2 regions of the Arthrobacter sp. HLT1-20 genome follow, and region 2 is predicted to be linked to the other one. Evidence: predicted binding sites of a transcription regulator. Region 2 holds the regulator's gene; the other holds the start of a gene.
What was found. The regulator HrcA, encoded in region 2, represses chaperone genes, less so after heat shock. The targets are predictions, from matches to a motif close to TTNGCACTCGNNNNNNNCGAGTGCNAA.
Positions count from the first base shown of each region.

Region 1: a site for HrcA is predicted at 11,374-11,400, ahead of groES (co-chaperone GroES). Genes of this name have one in related genera too.

Region 1 covers NZ_JBTNDR010000001.1:204,664-219,666, reverse strand. Annotated here, with positions in the region: gene ACX80Q_RS01020 (sulfatase) at 1-282, opposite strand, end outside; gene ACX80Q_RS01015 (ATP-binding cassette domain-containing protein) at 282-1,145, opposite strand; gene ACX80Q_RS01010 (dipeptide/oligopeptide/nickel ABC transporter permease/ATP-binding protein) at 1,145-2,941, opposite strand; gene ACX80Q_RS01005 (ABC transporter permease) at 2,938-3,879, opposite strand; gene ACX80Q_RS01000 (ABC transporter substrate-binding protein) at 3,939-5,468, opposite strand; gene ACX80Q_RS00995 (PadR family transcriptional regulator) at 5,687-6,259, opposite strand; gene guaB (IMP dehydrogenase) at 6,373-7,881, opposite strand; gene ACX80Q_RS00985 (DUF389 domain-containing protein) at 8,114-9,112, shown strand; gene groL (chaperonin GroEL) at 9,205-10,812, opposite strand; gene groES (co-chaperone GroES) at 10,907-11,203, opposite strand; gene ACX80Q_RS00970 (ABC transporter ATP-binding protein) at 11,617-12,498, shown strand; gene ACX80Q_RS00965 (ABC transporter permease) at 12,495-13,307, shown strand; gene ACX80Q_RS00960 (iron ABC transporter ATP-binding protein) at 13,388-14,146, opposite strand; gene ACX80Q_RS00955 (iron chelate uptake ABC transporter family permease subunit) at 14,143-15,003, opposite strand, start outside.
Region 2 covers NZ_JBTNDR010000060.1:274-6,856, forward strand. Annotated here, with positions in the region: gene ACX80Q_RS18285 (DUF4870 domain-containing protein) at 1-240, opposite strand, end outside; gene ACX80Q_RS18290 (DUF3097 domain-containing protein) at 296-1,144, opposite strand; gene hrcA (heat-inducible transcriptional repressor HrcA) at 1,351-2,364, shown strand; gene dnaJ (molecular chaperone DnaJ) at 2,398-3,534, shown strand; gene ACX80Q_RS18305 (16S rRNA (uracil(1498)-N(3))-methyltransferase) at 3,540-4,319, shown strand; gene ACX80Q_RS18310 (GerMN domain-containing protein) at 4,345-5,343, opposite strand; gene ACX80Q_RS18315 (PhoH family protein) at 5,688-6,583, shown strand, end outside.

The sequences.
Region 1 (15,003 bases), on a different contig from region 2:
GTCGGTGACCATGTGGGTGTAGACACCGGACGATTTCAAGATCTCCGGCATCGAATCGTCAAAAGGCTCCAGTGGACCCCACGAGCGGTGAAGGAAATTGTAGCGGCCAGTGTGCAATTCGCGACGCGCCGGCATGCAAGGCATGCTGCCGGCATAGCAATTCTCGAAAGTTACGGTGTGCTCAGCCAGCCGTTCAAAGTTCGGCGCATGAACACCCTCGGCGCCGTAAGGCGGCAGCATCCGCCTATTGAGGCTGTCAAACATGACTACAACTGCGCGCATTAGTTGATCTCCCCTGCGAGTATGAGTTTGCGGCGCTCTTCGCGGCGCGTTTTTTGCCGGACCGGGTCGGGTACGGGTGCTGCCATGAGCAGCTTGCGAGTGTATGGGTGCTCGGGTTCCACCGTGACCCTCGAGCACGGCCCGTACTCAACGATCTCCCCCTGGTACATCACGGCTACGCGGTGGCTGACGTGACGCACAACCGAAAGGTCATGAGAGACAAAGAGATACGCCACACCCGTCTGTTCCTGAATGTCCACGAACAGATCAAGCACCCGGGCCTGGGTTGAGAGGTCCAACGCCGAAACCGGCTCGTCACACACGATCAGCCGGGGCGAAAGGGCCAAGGCGCGGGCGATGGCAACGCGTTGACGTTGCCCGCCAGAGAACTCTCGGGGAAGCCTGTCGGCGGCATCGCTGGGCAGGTTCACCTGGTCAAGCAGCGTCCGCACGCGCTTGCGGGCCTGGCCCCTGGTGAGGGATCCGCGGGCCACCAACGGTTCGATCAAGATTTCCTCGATGGTCATAGCGGGGTTCAGCGAGGTGTACGGGTCTTGAAAGACCACCTGTATTTGCGAGCCCATGGCCCGTCGCTGCTGCATGGTGGCACCCGCCAGTTCTACGCCGTCGAACTTTATGCTCCCGGAGGCCACGGGCGCCAGCCCGAGAACAGCGCGACCCAGGGTTGTCTTGCCCGAGCCCGACTCGCCCACCAAGCCCACCGTTTCCCCGGCGCGGATATCCAGCGATACTCCGCGCAAGGCACGGAAGTCCGGCTTGCGCCAGCCCCGCAGAGGGAAATCGACCACAACGTTTTCGACACGGAGGAGCTCCGCACCGGGTTGCGACATGGTTTGGCTCATCATTGTGCTCCTTGCTTTGTGACTACGAGGTCTCTGGGGACACTGTCTTCCAGGGTCGATGACAGCAGCATCTGGGTGTAGGGGTGCGTCGGGTTGGCAAAGAGTTCCAGGGCAGTGTTTGTCTCAATGACCTGCCCGTTCTGCATCACGGCCACCCGGTCGCACAGATCGGCGACCACCCCAAAGTTGTGGGTGACAAGAATGACTCCCATGGCTAGTTCACTCTGCAGTTCCCGCAGCAGCTCTAGCACGTCGGCCTGGACCGTCACATCGAGGGCTGTTGTCACCTCATCGGCTATCAGGAGGTCGGGACCGCACGAGATTGCGCCGGCAATAAGAACCCTTTGCGCCATGCCACCTGAAATCTCATGGGGGTATGCGTCGAATGTCCGTCGGGGATGGGAAATCCCCACCCGGGCCAGCAACTCCAGCGCCTTCTCTTCAGCCTGCTTCTTGGACAAACCCAGGACCGCCCGCAGCGGCTCGGTGAGCTGGTCCCCGATCCGAAATGATGGGTCAAGATTGCTCATGGGCTCCTGCGGCACGTAGGCAATACGCCTGCCGCGCAGTGCCCGCATTGCCGGGGCCGGCAGATCTGAGATCTCCTTGCCATCGAAGGTGATGCTGCCGCGGGTAACGTGCCCCCCGGGTGCCAGTAGGCCCAAAATGGCGAAGGCAGTTTGCGTCTTGCCCGAACCGGATTCGCCCACAAGTCCGAGCACTTCACCCCGGCGCACGTGCAGGTCAACGCCCCGCACAACCTCCTTGCTTGTTGTGCCGGCAGGGTAGCCCACCCCAACACCGGTCAAGCGCAGCAGGACATCGGGGCCGTCGTCGGTCGCCGGCGTCACCGGCACTGTCCGTTGTTTCGTTTCCGGGGAACTGCTCTGGGGCGCCCGGCGCGTTGCACGGCCCTTTGCCGGACCGCTGTCCACGCGTTGGAACCCGTCACGAATGGCGTTGCCCAGCAGTACCAGCGACGCCACGGTAATGGCGATGGCCGTGCCTGGCCAAATGATAGCGGTGGGGGAAACGTAAATGTTAGCGAAGGCATCCTGGAGCATCCCGCCCCAAGTGGGGAGCGACGGATCGCCCAGGCCAAGAAATTCCAGGCCCGACTGGAGCACAATGGCCACACCGGAGACAACAGCAGTATGGATTACCATGGGAGCCCGGACCACCAGCACGATATGCCGGCCAATGATGCGCAGGTTGCTCAGGCCCGAAACTCTCGCTGCATCAACATAGAGTTCATTCTTGACGTTGATCACCAGTCCTCGAACCAGCCGGAAGAAACCAGGGGCGATGAGAACACCAAACACTGCCATGGCAATGAACATTGAGGAGCCGAGGGCCTTGAACAGGGCCAACAACAGGATCATGGACGGCATGGCCATCAGGACATTGGCCACCCAGCTCGACAAGGAGTCAAAGAACTTACCAAAGTACCCGGCAAGAAGACCTGAAACAACGCCGCCCGTCATGCCAACAAAAACGGCAATCAAGGCCCCAACGAGCGTGTTGCGGCCGGCGAAGACGAGCCGGCTGAGGATGTCACGCCCGGCACCGTCACCACCGAGCAGGAACTCGCCACCGGGTGGCGCGTTGATCAGGTCAATACGCACCTCGGTGGGGCTGTGGGGTGCGAACAAGGGCGCAAAGATGCTGAGGAGGACAACGGCGGACAACACAATGACCGCCCCCAACCCCATGGGATTGTGCAGAACTGTGCGCAGAATACTTTGGCGCACTGCAGGCGGCGCTGCCGCGACGACGGGTTTTACGGATTCGGTCATTGCACACGCACCTTCGGATTGACCCAACCATTGGCAATATCAATGACCAGGTTGACAAGAACCACAAGAATTGCCATCACAACAACAATCCCCATGAGCAGCGGGACGTCGCCGCTCAGGGCAGCGTTGACTGTCAGCGTGCCAATGCCAGGAATGGCGAAGACCCGCTCAATCACCACTGCGCCACCTAGCAAGGCAATAAATTGCAATGACAGCACTGTCAGCGCAGGGCCTGCTGCATTGCGCAGCGCGTGCTTGAGCACCACCGACCGGGGGGACAATCCGCGGGCGTGCAAGGTGCGGATGTAGTCTTGCCGCAGCACATCAATGGTTGCGCCACGAATTTGTTGCGCGGCCGAGGCCACCCCACCCAAGACGAGCGAGGTGACGGGCAGCAGAAGCGTCGCAGCCCATCCCAGGAGGCTCTCCGACGGCGCCACATAGCCTGTGGCTGGCAACAGTTGCAGGGACAATGAAAAAGTCAGGACCAGCATCAGTGCCACCCAGAAGTTGGGCAGGGCGAAACCAACGACGCTGACCACCTGAATGAGCCGGTCGAGCCGGCCACCCTTGACAGCCGCCGTGACACCAAGCACGGCACTGATCAACGCGATGACGATAATGGCGCTGACAACCATGGAAAGGGTGACCGGCATCCGGCTCATCAGGGCATCGGTCACGGATTCGCTGTTCAGCCACGAGCTACCAAAGTTCCCGGAGAGCGCTCCCCCCAGCCAGCTGAAGTACTGGCTGAGGAGAGGCTGATCGAGGCCAAGCTCGGTGGTCTTGGCCGCCACCTGCTCAGCCGTGGCGTTTTCGCCAAGAATGTTCCGTGCAACGTTTCCCGTCGAGGAATTAATCAGCACGAACGTGATTGTTGCAATCACAAAAACCAGGACCACTCCGGAAAGGAGCCGTCGAATCACAAAAGGGAGCATGAAAATTGCCTGTCAGTGAGTTGGGGCGGCCCGGACGTGGCCGACCGCCCCAGGGAGAATCAGTGGGCGGGCGAGTAGCTGCGAATCCACGGGGCAGCGTTTTGCGATTGGAGCACCACATTTGTCGTGGCATCTGTTCCATAGGGCAAGGACATGCGGTAGAGCGGGGCGAACCAAGCGTTTGTGACGAGCCAGGTGTTCACGGCCGCCATTGCGGTGTCCTGCTCTGAGCCCGTGGCGAATTGGGCCTTCTTCACCAAGCCCATAAGTTCTTCCGAGTTCACCTTGGAGGTGTTCCACGGCGAAGTCGGCAACGCGAGCTTTTGAATGTCCTGCCACGCCGTTTGGCTTCCCAGGTTGAACAAGAACATGGGGAATTTACCCGCAAGAATCTGGCCAATGAGCGCATCGGGGGCAACCTTGACCCATTCGGTCTTGATGTTGAGCTTGAGGAGTGTCTGCTCGAGGACCGGGCTGACAGCAGCAAACCCGGGCGAATCGGGCATTTGAACAGTGAATCCGTCGGCATATCCGGCGTCGGCCATGAGTTTCTTCGCCTTCGCCTCATCATGGGTGTAGTAGTTGTCCAGCTCCGGCACGTAGGCCTGACTGGACACGCCGAAGACCTGATTGGTGACTTCGCCGTGACCCAAGCCGATTCCCTTCAGGAGTGCTGGAGCGTCGAAGAGGTAGTTGATCGCTTGACGCACGCGCACATCACCGAGCGCGGGAACAACCTTGCCTTCACGGTCAGCCAGGAACAGGCCCGTCCAGTCAACCTGGGTGGTGGTCACCTGCAGGCCGCTTGCCTTGGCTTCTGCAATGCTCTTGGCGTCGATGGACCCGCCGTTCACCTGGCCCGATTTGAGGGCGTTGATGCGGGCAGTAACATCTGTCATCGGTTTGATGATGAGCTTCTCGTAGGGGAAAGATTTCAGGTCCCAGTAGTCAGCTTTGCGTTCATACACAAACTGGCTGCCCGCCACTGTCTTGGCCGTGTCCAGCACATACGGGCCGGTGCCGACGGGGTTGGTGGCCTTGTCGCTTGCCGTCAGCGAACCCAGACTTGCCATGGCCCCGCCAACAACGCCGAGGTAGCCAAGGAGCCCGGGATCCGGGGCACTCAGCACCACGTCGACGTGGGTGGCATCAACAACGTCCACCGTCTCAATCGACTTGGCCATGTAGGCGTTCTGGCCGCCACCCTTCTTCAGGTAGTCAAGGTTTGCTGCCACCACTGGGGCATCAAACGGTGTGCCATCGCTGAATTTCACGCCTTCGCGCAACGTCAGGGAAAGTACTGTGTTGTCCTCGTTGTAGGACCATTCGGTGGCTAGACCGGGCTGCGGCACCGAATCCGGGTCGAGAACCAGCAGCGTGTCAAAAACCGGCATCCAATACTGGACCTTGTGACCAATTTCTAGCGCTGCGCGGTCAAACGAATTATTGTCCGCCAATGACGCAAGCGTGAGGGTGCCGACACCGGCCCCCTGGCCATTGGCAGCTTGCTTCGGCGAAGCAGAACATGCACCCAACCCGAGTGCGAGGGCAAGAACGGCAGCTGTTGCTGCTATCCGCATGGATCTCATAGTCATTCTCCCTTGAACGTGTCTGAGCCAGGGATCCCTGCCAACAAAGGAGCAGGTTTCCACAAGCGCCACTATAGGACGACGCCTATAGTGATTTGTCCTATAGTGACGCACGACACCAAGCCGTGTCAAGGAGAGAATTGAGGGGATGACAAATATCCAGGACCCGGCCTGTTTCAGGGCAGGCTAAAGTGTCCCGTCAAGCTGGGCTGGCAAGCCTAGGAGCGCTCCGCCAGACGCTGTTTCCAGACTTTCAATTGGGACTCCACCCAATCAACCCATTGGTCCATTGATCGGGCACCGAATTCGTGGGAGTTGTTCCTAAATTCCTTGATCAGGTCCTGGTCAATGTCGAAGGCCGGATTGTTCACGCGGATGGTGCGGTCCCGATTTCGATACTTGGCGATCTGCTGCCTTCGGAAACTCAGTTCAATCTCCAACATCCTCGGGACCGCAGTTGGATTGAGCCACATTCGGCACTGATACTGCGCCCCAAAATCCGCTTCCTGCCATCGCTCGGCCGGGACATAGTCCAACTCGGTGAATTCCTGCAGGTACACAATCCCGGTGGGCGTCAGCGAGTAGACCTTGGCATTCGGAGCATTTTCTCTTTTCTCCTCCACAAAATCCACCATGCCGGCCCGCTGCAGCCTGGCCAAGGTTCTGTAGATCTGGGACTGGTCCACGTTGGCCCGGATAAACACACCCTCGGTGGAGAGCCGTCGGCGCATGTCATAGCCTGTGCCCGGCTCAGCGGCGATCAGCATCAGGAGTATGTCGTCGAACTTCAAGAGTGTCCTTCTGTTGTGTGGTGCACGGGATGTTGCTGATTCTAACCACTCATCGCTGCCCGCCCAAGAACGCCCTCGTGCACAAGACTCTCTTAACGTACGACGGCGGGGGACTACTTGTAGTTCGGGGCTTCCACGGTCATGGTGATGTCATGAGGGTGGGATTCCTTCAGGCCAGCTGCGGTGATGCGGACAAACTTGCCGCGCGCCTTCAGCTCCGGGATGGTCGGGGAGCCAACGTAGAACATGGTCTGGCGCAGGCCACCCACCAACTGGTACGCAACCGAGGAGAGCGGGCCGCGGTAGGCCACACGGCCTTCGATGCCTTCGGGGATGAGCTTCTCGTCGCCCGTGACATCCGCCTGGAAGTAACGGTCCTTGGAGTAGGAGGTGTTCTTGCCGCGGGACTGCATGGCACCCAAGGAGCCCATGCCACGGTAGGCCTTGAACTGCTTGCCGTTGATAAAGACTGTCTCGCCCGGGGACTCCTCGGTGCCGGCCAGCAGGGAACCCAGCATCACGGTGTCGGCACCGGCAACCAGCGCCTTGCCGATGTCGCCCGAGTACTGCAGGCCGCCGTCGGCAATCAACGGCACGCCGGCCGGGATGGCAGCCTTGGCGGATTCGTAGATGGCTGTGATCTGCGGAACGCCAACGCCTGCCACCACACGGGTGGTGCAGATGGAACCCGGACCAACGCCAACCTTGATGCCGTCGGCACCGGCGTCGATCAGGGCTTGGGCGCCTTCACGAGTGGCGGCCTGGCCACCAATGACGTCAACGTGGGCGGCAGCCTTCTCGCTCTTGAGGCGCTGGATCATTTCCAAAACACCCTGGCTGTGGCCGTTGGCGGTGTCAACGAACAGGGCGTCAACGCCTGCCTCAACCAGTGTCATGGCGCGCTCAAAGCCGTCGCCGAAGAAGCCAATGGCCGCACCGACGCGCAGGCGGCCCTTGTCATCCTTGGTGGCCAGCGGGTACTGCTCGGCCTTGGCGAAGTCCTTGACGGTGATGAGGCCGCGGAGCACGCCGGCAGCATCCACCAGGGGAAGCTTTTCAATCTTGTTCTTGCCCAGCAGCAAGGAGGCCTCTTCGCGGCTGATGCCAACCTTGCCGGTGATCAGCGGCATGTGGGTCATGACGTCGCGGACCAGGCGCTGGGAGTATTCGCTCTCCGGGATGAAAACGGTGTCCCGGTTGGTCACGATACCCACCAGGCGGCCGTCTGTGTCAACCACGGGCAGGCCGGAAACGCGGAAGCGTGAGCACAACTCGTCCAGCTCGGCCAAGGTGGCGTCCGGACCAACGGTGACGGGGTTGGTGATCATGCCTGATTCGCTGCGCTTGACCAGGTCAACTTCTTCGGCCTGGCGCTCTATGGACAGGTTGCGGTGCACAACACCCAAACCACCCTGGCGGGCCATGGCGATGGCCATGCGCGATTCGGTCACGGTATCCATGGCGGCCGACAGCAACGGTGTCTGCACGGTGATGCGCTTGGAAACACGTGAGCTGGTGTCAGCTTCGGAAGGGATGACGTTGGTGTGGCCGGGAAGGAGCAGGACGTCGTCGTAGGTCAGGCCAACAAAGGCGAAGGGGTCATGAATTTCAGGCTGGGACACGAAGGCTCCTTGGCGGGGGTAGAACCATTTAAGGGTGTGCATCCGATGACTGGTCCCGTGATTACGGAGCCTGTCTGTGCGTTGCTTACATTCTAAAACGAAAGCCGCCCTGACCCTATTCCCGAGGTCTGGGTCACACGAGGCGCCCCGCGGCGGGCAGTATTGGCAGCGCCCAGAGGGCGGTCCTGTAGTAGTGTTCCGATCAACCAACCGGCCCCACAGGAAGCAGCTGATGGCACTGCAAATTCGTATTGTTATTCCGGCAGGGCTCTCGGACCGGGTGGTGGACCTTGTCACGAATCATGCCGGTGTTTCTGAAGTTTCCAGGCTTCAGGGCGCCTCCTTAGTTCCAGCCGGTGACGTCATTACCGTGCAGGCTGTTCGGGAATGTGTTGAAGAGCTGTTGGAGAAACTCCATGCGATCAACATTGAGGGGATCGGCTCGGTCACCATCACCACCCCGGAACTGGTGATCTCGAAGCGCCTTGAGGACGCCGACAGCGCTGTGCCCGGGGAGGAGGCTGACGCCATCATTTGGGATGAGGTGGAGAAGGACACCAGCGAGGAGTCCAAGCTGACGTGGAGCTACCTGGCCTTCATGATCATCGCCGTGCAGCTGGCGGGCATTGGCATTGTCACGGACTCCACGATCGCCATTGTTGGAGCCATGGTGTTGGGGCCGGAGTTCGGTGCCCTCGCCGGCCTGGCCCTGGCGCTCGTGGACAGGCGCTGGAAACTTGCCCGACGCGCGGCCCTGGCCCTGGTGGTTGGGTTCCCGCTGGCCATGGCCGTCACAGCGCTGGCAGCAGCCGTTTCAGTCCCGCTGGGCCTCTTTGACCCGGCCGAGGTCATGGCCGGGTCAAGCTCCACGGAATTCATCTACCACCCCGGCTGGTATTCATTCATCGTGGCGGTCCTGGCGGGCGCCGCCGGAATGTTGTCACTGATTGGGCGCAAATCCACCATGTTGGTGGGTGTTTTCATCTCGGTCACCACCGTTCCAGCAGCGGGGTATGTTGCCGTGGCATTGGTGCTGGGCCAGCCCGACCGTGCAGCCGGCTCCGCCCTGCAGCTCCTGCTCAACATTGCCGGCATCATTGTCTCGGCCGCGGCAGTCTTGCTCATCTACCGGCTGATCCGACGACGTCGTCCGGCACCCTCTCAGCACACACCGGCCCGGGCGAAATTTGGGCCGCCACGGCCGGGAGTTCGCAGCACTTTCCGCCGCTAAAGCAAAAATGCCGCCGTTCCCGCAAAATGCCACCGGTATATCGGTGGCAAAATGCGGGAACGGCGGCATTTTTTTATCCGGCCGGGCCCCAGTTAGTGCTGGTGGCTGGCTTCCTCGGCATCGGCAGGCTTGTCCGTCACGAGAACTTCGGTGGTGAGCACCAAAGCTGCGATGGAGGCCGCGTTGCGCAGGGCCGAACGAGTGACCTTGACCGGGTCGATGACGCCGGCGTTGACCAGGTTCTCGTACTCGCCGGTGGCTGCGTTGAAGCCGAAGCCGTCTTCGAGTTCGCCAACCTTGTGCACAACAACGTAGCCGTCGTGGCCGGCGTTCTGGGCAATCCAGCGCAGCGGCTGGGCAACAGCCTTGCGAACCAGTTCAACAGCTGTTGCTGCATCGCCGGTCAGGGCTGCAACGGTGGCATCCTCGTCAAGAGCCTTGGCGGCCTGGACCAGTGCGGAACCGCCACCGGCAACAATGCCTTCTTCCAAAGCGGCACGCGTTGCGGATACAGCGTCCTCAATGCGGTGCTTCTTTTCCTTCAGCTCAACCTCGGTGGCTGCGCCAACCTTGATCACGCCGATGCCGCCGGCCAGCTTGGCCAGGCGTTCCTGCAGCTTTTCCTTGTCCCAGTCGGAGTCGGTGCGCTTGAGCTCAGCATGCAGCTGGGCAACGCGGTCGGCAACTTCCTCAGCCGTGCCGGCACCGTCAACGATGGTGGTGTTGTCCTTGGTGACTGTGATGCGGCGGGCCGTACCCAGTACTTCAAGGCCAACCTGGTCCAGAGTCAGGCCGATCTCCGGGGAGACAACCTGTGCGCCGGTCAGGATTGCAATGTCCTGCAGCATGGCCTTGCGGCGGTCGCCGAAGCCCGGAGCCTTGACGGCAACTACGTTCAAGGTGCCGCGCAAGCGGTTGACGATCAGCGTGGACAGGGCCTCGCCGTCAACGTCTTCGGCAATGATGAACAGCGGCTTGTTGGCAGCAAGTGCCTTTTCAAGCAGCGGCAGGAATTCCTGCAGGCTGGAGATCTTGCCCTGGTTGATCAAAACCAGTGCATCTTCCATGACAGCTTCCTGGCGTTCTGCGTCTGTGACGAAGTACGGGGACAGGTAGCCCTTGTCGAACTGCATGCCCTCGGTGAGGACCAGTTCGGTGGAGGTGGTGGAGGATTCCTCGATGGTGATCACACCATCCTTGCCGACCTTGTCGAATGCCTCGGCGAGCAGGTCGCCGATTTCCTGGCTCTGAGCGGAGATGGCGGCAACTTCTGCAACCTGTCCACCCTCAACCGGGCGGGCGTTCTCCAGCAGGCGCTTGGCAATGGCTTCAACGGAAACCTGGATGCCGCGCTTGAGCTCGCCGGGAGCCGCACCTGCGGCAACGTTGCGCAGGCCTTCCTTGACCAGAGCCTGTGCCAAAACGGTGGCCGTGGTGGTGCCGTCACCGGCAACATCGTTGGTCTTCGTGGCAACTTCCTTGGCCAACTGTGCGCCGAGGTTCTCGTACGGGTCTTCCAACTCCACCTCGCGGGCGATCGTGACGCCGTCGTTGGTGATGGTGGGAGCGCCCCACTTCTTGTCCAGTACTACGTTGCGACCGCGCGGGCCGAGGGTCACCTTAACGGTGTCCGCCAACTTGTCGATACCGGCCTCAAGGGCCTTCCGTGCGTCGTCATTAAATGCAAGCTGCTTAGCCATGCGGTGTGTCCTTTCACGCAAAGACCCCGCGCTCGTGACCTAAGAACGGTCCCGGCCGCGGGGCTTTACAAAGTGGTTACTAGAGCAAAAGTCGTTACTTAACGACGATGGCCAGTACGTCGCGGGCCGAGAGAACCAGGAGCTCTTCGCCACCGGTCTTCACTTCGGTTCCACCGTACTTGGAGTAGATGACAACGTCGCCAACGGCAACATCGATCGGGACACGGTTGCCGTTGTCGTCAACGCGGCCGGGTCCAACTGCCACAACTTCGCCCTCCTGGGGCTTTTCCTTGGCAGTGTCCGGGATAACCAGACCGGAAGCGGTGGTCAGCTCTGCTTCGAGCTGGCGAACAACAATACGATCCTCAAGAGGCTTAATAGAGACCGACACTCGGACCTCTCCTTCACACGTAAATTCTTTGGATGGCTGGCAGTCTTCTTCACCATGTTTATCAGGAGCCCCAACCGTCGTCGCGGTGCCGGTGTTGCTCCCATGGCCAAAAAGATAAGCAAGTTAGCACCCTCGGGGTGAGAGTGCTAACTCTGACTCTATGGAATTGATTAGCACTCGGTCAAGGCGAGTGCCAGTTTTCGACTTAAAAGTGCGACGTCGGCGGGCCTGGTTTCGCTCACGGCGCACCTTTGCGCCGGGACGGGTGTGCGGTGTTCGTGGTGAGTGCGCATCAAATGCGGTTGCAGGGCCGGAAGTCTCATGAGCTGCGCTCTCACGCCCCACCAACCCAACGCGCCGCCAATTTTGCGCGGGTGCTGTTCGGGTTCCCTTCTTGGTGCAAGGATGAACAAATGACAAGCAGCCAAGTGCCGGTGCACGTGCGTGATCTCAGGAAGTCCTACGGCGCCTTCACGGCCGTGGATGGCATCAGTTTTGACATCCATAGCGGGGAAACCTTTGCCTTGCTGGGTCCCAACGGTGCAGGGAAAAGCACCACGATTGAGATTCTCGAGGGTTACCGGGACCGCAGCAACGGGGAGGTCAGCGTTCTGGGCATCGATCCCCAACACGGCGGATTGGAGTGGAAGGCCCAGCTGGGCATTGTGCTGCAATCAAGCGGGGAGAGTGGCAACGTTACGGTGCTTGAACAGCTGTCCCACTTTGCCGGGTACTACCCGAACCCGCGCACGGTGGGGGAAGTGATCGAGGCCGTGGGACTGGCTGGCAAGGAAAAGACCAGGATCAGCAAGCTTTCCGGCGGGCAGCGCCGGCGGGTGGATGTGGCACTGGGCATCATCGGCCGCCCCAAGCTGCTGTTCTTGGACGAACCCACCACCGGCTTCGACCCTGAGGCTCGGCGGCAATTTTGGGATTTGATCAACCAGCTCAAGGCCGAGGGCACCACCATCCTGCTGACAACGCACTACTTGGATGAGGCCGCGACCCTGGCCGACAGAGCTGGAGTCATTGTGGGCGGTAAACTCGTGGACATTGGCCGCATCGATGAGATTGGCGGGGCCGGCGCAAGGGTGCCGCTCGTGCGGTGGCGGCAGGACGGCGTCGTCCGGGTAGAACGCACGACGGAACCCGCGGCACTCGCGGCGAAGCTCTACAGCGAGGCAGGCGGCGAGGTGGAGGCATTGGAAATCACCCGTCCCAGCCTGGAGGACATTTATCTAGACTTGGTGGGCACCCGTGCAGCCGCAGCACGCGAAGAGCAGGACGTGGCATGAGAACACTTTCATTGGGCACCCGGCGGATCGGCTACGAACTCAGGCTGTACTTCAGGCAGGGCGACTCAGTCTTTTTCACGTTCCTATTCCCGATCGTGATGCTGTCCATTTTCGCAGTGGCCTTCAGTACCAGCGGCACCATCGGGGCAGCCCCGGATGGCAGCGGCGGCATCTCCTTTGCCGCGTTTTACGTACCCGGCATGGTGGCCGCGGGCATGCTGCTCAGCGGCGTGCAGAATCTGGGCGTGGACATTGCCGGGGAGAAGGGCGACGGCACCTTGAAGCGGCTAGGCGGCACTCCCCTGCCGGTGTTTTCCTACTTCATGGGCAAGATCGGCATGGTCATGGTCAGCTCCGTCCTGCAGGTGACGCTGCTGCTGCTCGTGGCTCGTTTTGCCTTTGACGTGGCCCTGCCCAGCGAACCGGGCAAGTGGCTGACATTCGCCTGGGTGTTTTTGTTTGGCGTCATCACCAGTTGCGTGCTGGGCATTGCCCTGTCCGCCCTGCCTCGCACCGGCAAAAGCGCCACGGCCGTGGTGATCCCCATTGTGTTGTTGCTGCAGTTCATCTCCGGGGTGTACCTGAACTTTTCGCAGCTGCCCGGCTGGCTGCAAAACGTTGCCAGCGTGTTCCCGCTGAAATGGATGGCCCAGGGCATGCGCAGCGTGTTTCTGCCCGCCGCCTTTGAGCAGGCCGAACCGGGCGGCGCCTGGAATCTGGGCCTGGTGGCACTGGTCATGGGGCTGTGGCTTGTTGTGGGGCTGATCCTATGCAAGCTAACGTTCCGCTGGATCCGCAAGGACACCTAGTCCCCCATCTGTGACGCAGTTGTTGCATTGGAAAGCGCCTTCCCAGCGCGTTTTGATGCAACAAGTGCGTCACAGATGGGTTAGGCGAAGTAGACGCCGATCCTGTTGCCGTCAATTTCCTCGATGCGTATGTCGATGTCGTACACATCGGCCAGCACGGAGCTGTGCATGAGTTCGACAGGGGTGCCCTGGGCGATCAGCTTGCCGTCCTTCATGGCCAAGATGTTGTCCGAGTAGCACGAGGCAAAGTTGATGTCGTGGATGACCAGCACAACGGTTTTTCCCAATTCATCGGCCATTTTTCGCAGTGTGCGCATCATGTGAACCGAGTGCTTCATGTCCAGGTTGTTCAGCGGCTCATCGAGGAGCAGGTATTTGGTGTCCTGCGCCAGCACCATGGCGATGAAGGCGCGCTGGCGCTGGCCGCCTGAGAGTTCGTCCACGAAACGGTCCGCCAGCGGACCCAGCTCCAGGTAGTCCAAGGCCTGGTCGATGTGGATTTTGTCGGCCGCCGTGCCGCGGCCGCCGTTGTGCGGGAAGCGGCCAAAACCCACCAGGTCTCGCACCGAGAGCCGAACACTGAGCTGGTTCTCCTGGCGCAGGATGGCCATGGTCTGGGACAGCTCACGGCTGGGTGTGGTGCTGACATCGAGGCCACCAACGGCGACACCGCCGGCGTCCATGGGCAGCAGGCGGCTGATCATGGAAAGCAGCGTGGATTTGCCTGCGCCGTTGGGGCCAATGATGGAGGTGACCCCGCCAGCTGGGATGGTTGCCGTGACGTTGTCCACCACTTTTTGGCTGCCGTAGGACTTGCTGACACCGGAAATTTCAATCACTTCAGTGAGCCTTTCAACAGCAGCCCGATGAACACCAAGCCGCCAATAAATTCGATGACAATGCTCAACGCACTGTTGAAATCAAAAATGCGTTCAAGCACCAGCTGCCCGCCCACCAGCGAGATGATGCCCAGGAGTACGGCGACGGGGAGCACTGTGGCGTGCTTGAACTTGGGCACCAGCTGGTAGGCAAGCGACGCCACCAGCAGGCCGAAGAAGGTGATGGGCCCCACCAGTGCTGTGGAGACCGCTACCAGGACGGAGCAGATCACCAGCGTTTTGGTCACGGCCTTGCGGTGGTCCACACCCAGATTGATGGATGTTTCACGGCCCAACGCCAGGACGTCGTACTCGCGGCGCAGGCGCCAGGCAGGGACGGAGACAAGGACGACGGCGGCAATCGCCACGAGCAGTAACGTCCCGTCCACCTGATTGAAGGAGGCAAAGAACAGGTCCTGCAAGATCAAGAACTCACTGGGATCCATGAGCCGCTGCAGCAGTGCGGAGAACCCTCGGAACAAGGTGCCAAAGACTATGCCCACCAGCAGCATCAGGTGCAGGCTCTTGCCGTTGCCCGTAAATAGCCAGCGGTACAGCAACAAGGAGAAGGCCACCATCAGCAGCACCTGCATCCCGAACTTCAGCGGTGTGGGCAGGGACAGCAGCACCTGGCCGCCCAACACAAACGTCAGGACGGTCTGCAGCAAAATGTACAGGGCATCGAAGCCCATGATGGACGGGGTCAGGATGCGGTTTGCCGTCACTGTTTGAAACAGCACTGTGGACATGCCCACCGCATACGCCACCAGGATCATCGAGCCGACTTTGATGGCGCGGCGAGGGAGAATGTAGCCCAA
Region 2 (6,583 bases):
GATGAATCCAAGCAGATTCAGAAGCACCGCAATGGCCGTGGGCGGCAGGGTGAAGTTCAGCGCCTCCAGGGATTCCTGGGCGGTGAACCGGCCGCGGGGAGCCATGTAGCGGTGGATCAACCATGCCGGAACGCAGCCCAGAATGCCGCCGCAATGAGCCATGAATGCCCATTGCTTGTCTTCCACGGGTGTGAGCGGCGGTTTGACGGGACCATTCTGCTGGTTTACCGGATGACTCACTGTGACTGGCCTTTCAACAAGCGAAACTACTGGCCAACATATCGCTGGCCACTCTCTAGGATACGGGTGCCGTGAGGAAGTCGATCACTTCTTCCACCCGGCCCAGCAATGAAGGCTCCAAATCGGCGTAGGAATTCACCCGTGACAGCAGCCGCTGCCACCCCAAACCAATGTCCTCGGCAGTGCTGTGTGGCCAGCCAAACGCCTTAAGGATGCCCAGCTTCCATTCCATGGATCGCGGGATAACCGGCCACGCGGGGATGCCCAATGTGGCCGGTTTGATGGCCTGCCACACATCAACATAGGGGTGGCCCACCACCAAAACGTTGTTGTGTGTGCCAGGTGACTTCATGAGATTGGCCACAATGCGCGATTCCTTGGATCCCGGCACCAGGTGGTCCACCAAAATGCCCAAACGGCGGTTGGGTCCGGGACAGAAGTCAGCCACGGCTGCGGCCAGGTCGTCGATGCCGCGCAAGGGCTCCACCACAATCCCTTCAACCCGCAGATCGTCTCCCCAGACTTTCTCAACAAGTTCGGCGTCGTGCTTGCCCTCCACCCAGATGCGGCTGGCCTTGGCCACCTTGGCGCGGGTGTTGGCAACTCTCACCGAGCCGGAGGCCGTGCGCTGGATCGCCTTGGCAGCCACAACGCGCGGGGCAATGAGCTCAACGGCTTCGCCGTCCAGCAGGAAACCAAATCCCAGTGGGAAGGCACGGATTTTCTCGCGCCTGTCAGCAAGCTCCACAATATGCATGCCGCCGGACTTTTCCAGCCTGACCACGGCACCCACCCAGCCGGTGTCCACGTCCTCCACCACAAGCCCGGAGACGGCCTCCACCTTTGGCAGCGTTCGGGCGGGAGGTGCGCTCAAATCTTGGGGGCCCCACTGGTTGAATTCCACGCTAAAACCTGACTCTTCATTCTTGGGGCAACGCTCATGGCGAACGCTGCAGCTGTGAAAACCCATGCTATCCGCTCCGCGAGGCACAAATGGGGGTTCGCCATGGTCGCAGGGGCACGGGAGGGGCTGGCGAAAAAGTATTAGACTTAGCACTTGACTGGGTAGAGTGCCAGCGTTTTTAGGCCAATGAAAAGGAGGTGACGGGCATGAGTGAACCACGGAAGTTGGAGGTCCTGCGGGCCATTGTTGAAGACTACGTACACACACGCGAGCCCGTCGGTTCCAAGGCCCTGGTTGAACGGCACCATTTGGGTGTTTCCAGCGCCACCATCCGCAACGACATGGCAGCGCTGGAAGAGGAAGGCCTAATCGCCGCCCCTCATACCAGCTCGGGGCGTATTCCCACCGACAAGGGCTACAGGCTTTTTGTTGACCAGCTGTCCGCCGTCAAACCACTTTCAGCCGCCGAACGCCGCGCCATTGCCGTGCTGTTGGAGGGCTCCACGGACCTTGACGATGTCCTGGAACGGACGGTGCGGACCCTGGCCCAGCTGACCAACCAGGTGGCTGTGGTGCAGTATCCGCGCTCGGCCGGTGCCACGGTGCGGCACATTGAATTTGTGTCGCTGGCTGCACGCCAGGTGCTGGTGGTGCTGATTTTGGCGTCCGGCAAGGTTGAGCAGAACGTGATCGACGTCGGAGCTAACGTTGACGACGCCATGCTGGCTGGGCTGCGGCAAGTGTTTTTGGCCAGCCTGCAGGGGATGACGGTGGCAAGTCTGCCCGAGGCCGTTGTCAGGATCCCGCCAACAGTCCAGCCGTCCGAGCAGGGGCCGGCCGCGCGCCTGGCCCAAGGCTTGGTGCTGCTGGCCGGGAATGCCCGGGAAGACAAAATTGTTATGGCGGGGACAGCCAATTTGGCCCGGTCCAACAATGACTTCCCGCTCAGCATTGGCCCTGTCCTTGATGCCTTGGAGGAACAGGTTGTGTTGTTGCGCCTTTTGGAGGCGATGGCACAAGATTCCTTGGGCATGGCAGTAGTTATTGGCCGTGAGAACCCGCACGATTCGCTGGCAGAGGCGTCAGTTGTGGCCACCAGTTACGGGCCGGGCGAAACTGCCAAGCTTGGTGTTGTGGGCCCAACCCGGATGGATTACCCCAACACCATGTCCAGCGTGCGTGCCGTGGCGCAGTACCTGTCTAGAATTTTGGCCGGCTAAGCGGCCACCGATTCCACTAAAGAGAGCAACACTTTGAGCAATCACTACGATTCACTGGGCGTCGCCCGCGACGCGACCCCCGAAGAAATCAAGAAGGCGTACCGCAAACTGGCGCGTAAGCTCCACCCGGACGTCAACGACGCCCCGGATGCCCAGGACCGCTTCAAGGCAGTGACCCACGCCTACGAGGTCCTTGCAGACCCGCAAAAGCGCCGCGTCTACGACACCACGGGCAACGAAAATGGCAACGACAACGGCGGTGGCGGCGGCAACTTTGACGGCCAGGGCTTCGCCTTCCAGGACATCTTCGAGACGTTCTTCGGCGGCAGCGGAGGCGGTGGCGGGCGTGGACCGGCGTCGCGCATGCGGCGGGGACAGGACGCCCTCATCACAGTCCGCATTGACCTGAAAGAGGCAGTATTCGGCGTCAACAAGAAGCTTGAGATCGACACCGCCATCACCTGCGGCACCTGTGAAGGCAGCTGCTGCCGTCCGGGCACCTCACCCACCACGTGCGATGTTTGCCACGGCAGCGGCCAGATCCAACGCCCCGTGCGCTCCATCCTGGGCAATGTCATGACGCTGGCCACCTGCAACTCCTGCCAGGGCTTTGGCACCATGATCATTGACCCGTGCAACGAGTGCATGGGTGAAGGCCGTGTGCGTGATCGCCGCAGCTTCACCATCAAGGTCCCGGCCGGCGTCAGCACCGGCACCCGCATTCAGCTAGCCCACCAGGGCGAGGCGGGTCCGGCTGGCGGCCCGGCGGGCGATCTGTATGTGGAGATGAAGGTCAACAACGACCCCAACTTCCTGCGTGAAGGCGATGACCTGCACGCCACCCTCAGCGTGCCCATGACGGCTGCCGCGCTGGGCACCGAGCTGACCTTTGAAACCTTCGACGGCGAACAGCCCATCAGCATCAAGCCGGGCGTCCAGGCTGGGGAGATCATCAACCTGCGCAGCTTGGGTGTGACGCACCTGCGGGGCTTTGGCCGTGGCGATCTGAAGGTGCACATCCACGTGGAAACCCCCACCAAGGTCGACGCCGCCCAGGAAGAGCTCCTGAAGCAGCTGGCCGCCCTGCGCGGTGAAACCTTCACGGAGGGCAAGCTGGTCTCCAGCGGCGGCATGTTCGCCAAGCTTCGCGACAAGCTCGGCAACCTCTAAAGCCCATGAGCAACCCAGTCTTCTACGCCACGCCCGCCGAGCTTGCTGGCCTCGGCCCCGGTGCCGCATTTTCCCTAGGCGGTGCCGAGGGCAAGCATGCCGTCACCGTCAAGCGGCTTACTGCCGGCGAGCCGGTTGACGTGTGCGACGGCGCCGGGTTGCGTCTGGTCTGCTCCGTCACCGGCGCCGAGAAGGGTGTGCTGAGTGTTGAGGTTGAGGCCGTTGTGGCCGAACCCGCCCACAACATTGCGTTCACCCTCGTCCAGGCGCTAGCCAAGGGGGACAGGGATGAGCTGGCCATCGAAACCGCCACCGAGCTGGGCATCGATGCCGTGGTTCCGTGGCAGGCCGAACGCTCCATTGTGCGGTGGAAAATGGACAAGGCCGTTAAGGGTCCGGAAAAATGGCGCCAGGTGGTTGCCGCGGCGGCCAAACAGGCCAGGCGTTCCAGTATTCCGCAGGTTGGTGCACTGGTGGGAACGGCCGGTATCTGCGAACAGATCCAGGCAGCGGATCTGGCCTTGATCCTGCATGAGGACGCCACCGATTCGCTGGCTGCCGTGGCGCGTGCCTGGAAGTCGACACAGGACTTCAAGGATTCGCAGGCGGCCTTGACCGTGCTGATGATCGTGGGTCCGGAAGGTGGCATGAGCGACGCCGAGGTGCAGGCATTCTTGGCAGCGGGGGCGCAGACCGCCCTGCTGGGCCACCACGTGTTGCGATCCTCCACGGCCGGACCGGCCGCGGTGGTGCTCCTGAGTCAGGAATTGGGCCGCTGGGCCTAAACCCGACCCCTCCCGAGCAGCCTCCTTAGGGTTGGCTGATGGTGACGATCTTGGTGTCCAGACCAATCTGGCGCCCCGGGACCAGCGGGTCCGCAAGGTAGACAGACAGCTGGTAGCTGCCGGGCGGGGGAACCAGGTTGAAGTTGAATTCGCCCAGTTCGCTGGGGCCCTGGGGGATGGACACTGTCCCTGTCATGTAGACGTCGGAAACCTCGCCGTTCTTCACATGGGACAACGCCCAGGCAAGGGTCCCCGTGGGGGAGACGCCCTGGCCCTTGACCTTCAGCGGAAGGGTTCGGTAGGTGGCACCGTTGGCGGGGTCAATGAGCCAGACGGGGGCAACAAACGCCGGATTGCGGGTCAGCGGCTTGTCCAAGGCAACATGGCCAAAAGCGTTGAAACCGGTGTGACCGTCAACAAGGACGGAAACCTGCACAGCACTGGAGGCATCAATGAGTCCTGCCATGGCAGCGGCCGCCGTGGCCGTGTACACCAGCTGGGACACGGATCGGTCGGCGATTCCCTGGTCCATATTTTGCCCGAAGGCATCGGCTGAGACGTCAATGGTGATCACGTTCTTGGCGGAGATGGACGCCCCCAGCCGGCTTGGCTTATTCCACAGCGAAAAATAGTCCGGATCGCTGGGTTTGGCGCTCATCATGGTGTGCAGCGCGCTAACAATGGGGTCGTCGGTGGCGGCCGTGGGGAAGAACTCCCGGTACAAAAACACGTCGTCGTTGCTGCGCCCCAGCCAGTAAACGGGAAGGGTCTGCGCGGCCGTGGCCGTCTCCAGGGGTGCGCTGGTCACCAGCGTTGACGCGGTTGAGCCAGTACTGGTGGGCATCGTGACATTGTGCTGATCGCTGACCTTCTCGGTGCAACCCATGAGCGCCAGCGTCAAGGAAAGGCCAATGACTGCAAGGCCGTCCACCGCGCGGAATCGGACGCGGGGGCGCTGATTCTGACGGGCCCTGGAGCCGGGCGCGCCATGGCGTCCTGACGGGGCTGGGGACGGTGCGGCCATGGGGAATTGTCTCGCTGGTCTATTGGTCTGTGGAGGGCGGTACATATTCGCAACCACCCTTGAAAAAGCGTTAGTCAAGGTTCCCCACAGTTCCTTAGACCTGTTCAAGCTTGGCACAATACAGAACCCCGATGCCCGGTTTACGCCCCTAGGGAAAGAACTGAAACCGTATCGAAATACTTTGCCCGGCATGTGGCACCAAAGTGTGATCAAGCTTCACGTGGGTTATGGGCTGCGTTGTTGGGGCCGTGCATTAGAATCGGTAACAGGTATCAGCGGCAAGAAATTCGGTGGCAACCACCGGCAAACCCAAGGAGAGATTTCAGGCTAGGAAGGCCGAAATTATGGCAGAGACAACAGCGCACCGCCACGATTCGTATCCTGATGAGGGTCCGGGGCGGCACTTTCCGCATTCCGTTGACGGCACGCGCACCGAAGTGGTGCACTTTCACTCCACCGAGCAGATGGTGGCGGCGCTGGGTGCCGAGGATGAAGGACTGCGCGTTGTTGAGGCACTCTACCCCCAAGTCAGTTTTTTGGCCCGCGGGAACGTTCTCTCCATCACTGGGCCCGCGGCAGTGGTGCCCCGGATCATGCACCTCATGGAGGAAGCCCGGGGCATGGTGGCGCGCAACAGCCCCATGAGCGCCAGCGTGTGGGAGCAGTTGGTGACCATGCTCAAGACCCGGCCGGACTCCTCCGTGGTGGACATTCTCAGCTACGACATCCTCTCCAGCCGGGGCCGGACCATTCGCCCCAAAACCGCCAACCAAAAGCTCTATGTTGATGCCATCGACAGGAACACGGTTGTCTTTGGGATTGGGCCGGCAGGAACAGGCAAAACCTATCTGGCCATGGCCAAGGCGGTCCAGGCCCTGCAGCGCAAGGACGTCAGCCGCATCATCCTGACCCGCCCCGCCGTGGAGGCGGGGGAGCGTCTTGGTTTCCTGCCGGGTACCTTGAACGACAAAATTGATCCTTATCTGCGCCCGCTCTATGACGCCCTGCACGAGATGATGGATCCGGAAACCATCCAACGCCTCATGGCCGCCGGCACCATTGAGGTGGCCCCGCTGGCGTACATGCGCGGACGCACGCTCAACGACGCCTTCATCATCTTGGATGAGGCCCAAAACACCACCCCCCAGCAGATGAAAATGTTCCTGACACGGCTGGGATTTGGTTCCCGCATAGTTGTCACCGGAGACATCACGCAGGTGGACCTTCCTAGCGGAACCAA